Regions from separate parts of the Veillonella sp. S13053-19 genome, predicted to be linked through region 2. Evidence: riboswitches for the same ligand, from Rfam matches in the RefSeq annotation. Region 2 holds a riboswitch; the other holds the start of a gene.
What was found. Region 2 has a riboswitch for thiamine pyrophosphate ahead of thiC (phosphomethylpyrimidine synthase ThiC). Riboswitches for the same ligand answer to the same signal wherever they lie in the genome.
Positions count from the first base shown of each region.

Region 1: another riboswitch for thiamine pyrophosphate. It lies ahead of thiW (energy coupling factor transporter S component ThiW); the one in region 2 lies ahead of thiC (phosphomethylpyrimidine synthase ThiC).

Region 1 is NZ_PPDA01000007.1:292,062-295,265, reverse strand. It holds gene thiM (hydroxyethylthiazole kinase) at 1-92, opposite strand, end outside; gene thiD (bifunctional hydroxymethylpyrimidine kinase/phosphomethylpyrimidine kinase) at 97-939, opposite strand; gene thiW (energy coupling factor transporter S component ThiW) at 939-1,418, opposite strand; TPP riboswitch at 1,481-1,575, opposite strand; TPP riboswitch at 1,658-1,763, shown strand; gene cytX (putative hydroxymethylpyrimidine transporter CytX) at 1,816-3,012, shown strand; gene VEHSUH06_RS03185 (IS256-like element ISVat2 family transposase) at 3,127-3,204, opposite strand, start outside.
Region 2 is NZ_PPDA01000017.1:16,448-19,651, reverse strand. It holds gene VEHSUH06_RS10650 (zinc ribbon domain-containing protein YjdM) at 1-14, shown strand, start outside; gene VEHSUH06_RS10645 (hypothetical protein) at 117-512, shown strand; gene VEHSUH06_RS10640 (phosphatidylglycerophosphatase A) at 523-1,041, shown strand; gene VEHSUH06_RS10635 (cysteine hydrolase family protein) at 1,136-1,675, shown strand; TPP riboswitch at 1,765-1,871, shown strand; gene thiC (phosphomethylpyrimidine synthase ThiC) at 1,951-3,204, shown strand, end outside.

The DNA.
Region 1 (3,204 bases), on a different contig from region 2:
CAAATAACGAGAGGGTTTCTCTGGCGCAAGATTTCTAATATATTGAGTTTAGGCCAAATTTGACCATTCATATATGGATTTTCATAGGTCATATCACTATCTCCTCTCGTCATTTTTCAAGAGCTCATCCATCGTTTCAGGTCCATTAGATAACAGGCCATAAGCCATATGATTAACGGGACCACATCCATTTCCCAGCCCAGGATTATGTTTAATAGCAAGTGCAATATAGTCCTTGGCAATACCAATGGCATCCATTACATCACGCCCTTTAGCGAGCTCCGCCGTTATCACTGCGGAGAAGGTACAGCCTGTACCATGAGTATGCACCGTATCATATTTTGGGCTTGTCCAAGTACGGACACTACCATCTTTAGTGAAAGCATAATCCGTTGCATCTTCGCCGATGTGACCGCCTTTAATGATAACTACTTGAGGTCCTAAGTCCTGTAAGATACGATTCGCAGCCGTTGTTATGTCACTTTCACAATCAATAGACATGTCCGCTAAGACCTCAGCCTCACTACGGTTTGGTGTAATCACTGTAGCCGTCGGAATGAGTTTGGATTTTAAGAAATTTACTGCCTCATCTGATACGAGTCGGTCACCGCTAGTGGCAATCATAACGGGATCCATTACATAAGGAATTGGTTTACTCACATAAGGATAGATAAGATCCATCATCTCCGGCAAGGCAATCATGCCCGTCTTAACGGCTTGAGGTTCAATGTCAGAATACACATCGTGTAATTGTCGGTCAATACTCTCTAGCGACAGATGTTCTACATGATGTACGCCCGTCGTATTTTGGGCTACCACAGAGGTAACAACAGCCATGCCGTATACGTGACGACTTTGGAAGGATTTTAAATCGGCCATAATACCAGCACCACCGCTAGGATCAGTACCAGCAATTGTCAATGCAGTATGTAGTTTCATTATGCCTCCTTATGTAATAGATGACGACGAGATAAGATTTGTAATACTATGAAACCAATAAAGGCACCTGCTACAGAGCTCATGGCGAAGGATGTAATCAAAGTCAACAATGCCAAAGGTTTACCTAACAAGAAATTGGCTATAGGATAACTCACGAGAGCACCGATAAGGCCAGTACCAATGATTTCGCCTAGAGCCGCCGCCCATAGAGCGTTATATTTCTTATATAAATAAGCCGATAACCAAGCGCCAATCATGCTGCCAGGAAAGGCTAAAGGAGAACCTAGTGCCAATACATTGCGTAAACAAGATGTACTAAAGGCAGCACCTACGGAAAATCTTGCCCCCACCACAACGGCTAAAATAACATTAATCATATGTTGAAACGGAAAAATACGAGCCGGCCCAACAGGAATTGATGTAGTAGATAACACTACGCCTAAGGCCACACATATGCTAGCAATAATCAGTTTTTTCATAATACCTCCAAACATATAAAACAAGACCACTCCAAATGGAATGGTCTCGTAATAGTTTAGTATTATGTTGCACTCCACTTCCCTACGCCGGTATTATCTGGATCAGGTCTAGGGTTTTGAATGGTCAATCTCAGCAAAAGCACCCCTAGTGGCAATATATTTTTATACTCTAGTTATAACATCATTATACAATCTATGCAACAAAAAGAATTGACGGTTTCCTATTATCCGCATATAATGAAGCCATAACGGGGTGCTCACAAGAGTGGGCTGAGAGTAAGCTATCGCTTTAACCCATAACCTGATTTGGATAATGCCAACGTAGGGAACATAGAGGATTAAAAGCCGAGTTCCTATGAACTCGGCTTTTTCTATGACTTCCTGGCAAGGAGGACGTATGAAAAATACATATATTACACAACCACAGTTCGCCATGATATGGTTTGGTGCCGCTCTATCTATAGCGGAAATTATGACAGGAACTTATCTGGCCCCCTTAGGGCTCACTCAAGGTCTATATGCTATCATACTGGGGCATATCATCGGCGGTATATTGCTCTTTGGAGCAGGACTCATTGGTGGACGTTTACGGCAAGGCAGTATGAATACAACCGCCTTCAGCTTTGGACCACTAGGAGCTAAAGGCTTTGCCTTTTTAAATATGCTTCAACTTATCGGTTGGACTAGCATCATGATCTACGATGCCATGCTAGCCTTACAAGAGCTAGCACCTCTATCCCCTATAATTTGGACGATAGCTATCGGATCACTTGTCATCTTATGGCTTTTCATCGGCCTCCACAATACGGGCTATATTCAAGCCATCGTATCTGTTCTATTGCTAGGGCTCACCCTCTACATGGGCGCGCACATGATATCGCAGTGGCCTAGTGAAGGTATCCTTCTAACTAGCGGAAACATGAGTTTCATCGCTGCTCTTGAGTTATCTATTGCCATGCCACTATCTTGGCTACCTCTCATCAGTGATTATACCCGTGAAAGTAAAAAACCTTTCTCCGCATCACTTACAAGTGCTACAGTCTACACTGTAACAAGTATCGTTATGTACACCTTAGGTCTTAGTGCCGCTATCTTTGGCGGTGGTGATTCCATCATTACTATCATGATGAATGCAGGACTTGGCCTTGCTGGACTCATCGTTATCATCTTCTCTACCGTTACTACAACCTTTATGGACGCTTACTCTGCAGGCGTATCTAGTACGACTATCTATAACGGTGCATCTAGTAAAGGTATCGCTGTCATCGTTACTATTGTGGGCACTATTGCAGCTATTCTATATCCAATGGATGATATTACAGACTTCCTATACCTCATCGGCTCTGTATTTGCACCGATGATTGCCATCTTATTGGCAGACTACTTTATCAATCGCCAACAAGTACAAACATTATCCGCTTATCTCGTACGAGGTCTTATTTGGGCCGTATCCGTTGGTTTATACCACTATATGTTACATAGTGAAAGTACAATAGGTGCTACATTACCAGCCTTTACAATGGCATTTGTCGTTACAGCTATCGTTGGATTTATAAGTAAAACAGCGCATACATCTGCTGAAATCAAGCAATAACAAAAATGAAAGTATATACACTGCTATCATTAGTAGTAACTAATTAAGAAAAACACCTTCACAATCCGCGCCAGTAGGATTATGAAGGGTTATAGGACAAAACGTGTTGGTACTTTAATCCCAATCATTGAAAGATAATTTGTCATAGTTATGCAAATCACCCCAAGAAATGGCATCCCCCCAAGTTGGAAT
Region 2 (3,204 bases):
TTAAGAAAATCTAACTATAAATAAATCCCTACTGATTATGCATCGGTAGGGATTTTTTCGTGGTATAATCAACGTATACTGCGTGTAGCGTGAGAGTATTTAGTCGAGAGGAAACTATGTTAAAACGTGTTGTGTTACTAGCCTTATTGGCTTCTACGATGGGAACTGTTGGTTCTTTGGCGGCTGATTTAAAGCCTACAGATAAGCGTACCTATGAATTGCAGCAACAAATCTCTTATAATGTCATCATTCCTAGTGAGGCTTTCAAAACGAGTGCTGACGGTACCTTGATTGTTCCAGTAGAGATTAAGACCGATGATAAGGGGAATATTGTGGCTGTTGAAGCGGGGCCTAATAATTGGAAATTAGATCGAGAGGCTTACCCCATCTTTGAAGAGGCTGCCAAAGAGGCGGCTTGGAATACAAAGCATGTCGATACAGAGGAAGAATTGGTGATAACCATTCCAGTTAGTATTGTTATGTTATCCGGAGATAAGCCTAAGAAAAAATAAAGGAGCACTTATGGAATCTACAAAAGATTTAGAGAAATATACTTACGACCTACTGGCGGAGCGTGGTGTTACGCTAGAGGATATTGCAGAGCTCGTTTTATATGTTCAAAAACCGTATATGCCGAATTTAAAGATTGAAGAGTGCCGTGAACATGTGGCATCCGTGCTTTCAAAACGAGAGGTACACAATGCGATAATTACGGGCATTGAGCTCGACAAGTTAACGGAACAAAATAAACTGTCTCAGCCTTTGCAACGCATCGTGGCTAATGATGAAAGCCTCTATGGCATCGATGAAATTCTAGCCTTTTCCATCGTTAATCTGTATGGTTCTATTGGCTTTACGAACTATGGCTATTTAGATAAGGTAAAGCCGGGTATTATCAAAAAACTAGATAGTGAAGAGGGCGGTCACTGTAATACATTCCTCGATGATCTTGTAGGTGCCGTGGCGGCCGCTGCAGCGGGGAAACTTGCGCATAATAAACCCGATCGAGTGCGCCATGCATTGGCCGAGGAAAAAGAATAAATGACTGCTATTGATGTTATTAAGAATTAAGAGTATAACTAGTAGTGTAGTGAATAATTAATGTGTTCTTTGTAGACTATATACAGGAGGAACTATGCAAAAGGTTCTAGTTGTTATCGATATGCAAAATGATTTTGTAGATGGTGCCCTTGGTTCGACGCAAGCACAGATGATTGTAGATAATGTGCGCAAAAAAATTGAAAGCTTTGACGGGCCTATTATTTTCACCCGCGACACACATGGTATAGATTATCTTGAGCGCCAAGAGGGGAAAATGTTACCAGTGCCGCACTGCGTGAAAAATACAGAGGGCTGGCATATTGTGAAAGGTTTAATCGAAGCTGCAGAAGGGCGTCCTATCATGAGCCCTGTATCCTTTGTAGATAAGCCAAACTTTGCATCCTTTGAGCTCGTAACGCGCTTAGAAGGTATGAATGTGGTAAATCCTATCGAGTCCATTACTCTCGTTGGTCTCTGCACAGATATTTGCGTTGTTTCCAATGCGATTATGCTGAAAGCAGGTTTGCCAGAGGTTCCTATTCACGTTGATTCTAGCTGCTGTGCAGGCGTCACCGAAGAGTCTCACCAAGCGGCGTTAACAACGATGAAAATGTGTCAGTGCATCATTGACTAAAGCTGTATACTACATGCAATATTGAATGATTAGCAAAGACTATATTGAACTATTTTTTTAATAGTGATATGCTGAAGATAATTACATAGTAGAGTATGCAAGGGAGTCTATATAATAGGCTGAGAAAGGGCTGTTAGCACCTGACCTTTGACCTGATCGGGATCATGCCCGCGTAGGAAGCACGCAAAGACCATAAAAGGGTATCGATCAATTTTCGATACCCTTTTTCTTGTATACAAAGCTACATGGTTTTATTCAATAGGAGGATATGTAATATGTTTTACACTCAATTGGAAGCTGCTAAGAAAGGCTTTGTAACGGATGCGATGAAAATCGTAGCGGAAAAGGAACAGGTTCCTGTGGAACGCATACAAGAACTCGTGTCTCTTGGGCAAGTAGTGATTCCTTGCAACAAGAATCATACGTGCATTGATCCGGAGGGGATAGGAAAGTCGTTGCGCACTAAAATCAATGTAAATCTAGGCACTTCACGGGATGTGACGGACTATGATAGCGAATTAGAAAAGGTTAATTGGGCCATTCAATTAGGGGCTGAATCGATTATGGATTTATCTACTCACGGGGACACCCGTATTTTTAGACGCAAGTTGACTAGCGAGTGCAAGGCTATGATTGGCACAGTCCCTGTATATGACAGTGTGATTCACCATAAAAGAGACTTAGCAGAGCTGACAGCGCAGGACTTTTTAGATACTATTCGATTGCACGCGGAGGATGGGGTAGACTTTGTGACCTTGCACTGTGGTATTACCCGTCAAACGATTGAACAAATTAGAAAGCATAAACGTAGATTGAATATTGTAAGCCGTGGTGGTAGTCTCATCTTTGCGTGGATGAGTATGACCGGCAAGGAAAATCCGTTCTACGAATATTTTGACGATATCTTGGACATTTGCCGAGAATACGATGTGACAATCTCTTTAGGTGATGCATGTCGTCCAGGTTGTTTGGCCGATGCTACGGATGTATGTCAAATTGAAGAATTGGTGCGATTGGGAGAGCTTACAAAACGAGCTCGTGAAAAAGGGGTTCAAGTCATTATTGAAGGGCCGGGCCATGTGCCGCTCAATCAAATTCAAGCCAATATGGAAATTGAGGAAACCTTATGTGGCGGTGCTCCGTTCTATGTACTAGGGCCGTTGGTAACAGATATTGCACCTGGCTATGACCATATTACGGCCGCCATCGGTGGTGCCGTAGCGGGCATGCATGGGGCGTCCTTCCTTTGCTATGTGACGCCAGCAGAACATTTGGCGTTGCCTAATGCGGATGATGTAAAAGAGGGCATCATGGCGTTCAAAATTGCAGCTCATGCGGCAGATATAGCGCGAGGCATCCCTGGTGCGCGAGATAGAGATGATGCGATGGCTGATGCGAGACGCATTCTCGATTGGGAGGCACAATATGCTTGTGCTCTTGATCCTGAGAGGGCTTGCAGTATTCGTGAAAGCCGCGCTCCCGAAGAGGGGCACAGTGAGACTTGCAGCATGTGCGGAAAGTTCTGTGCT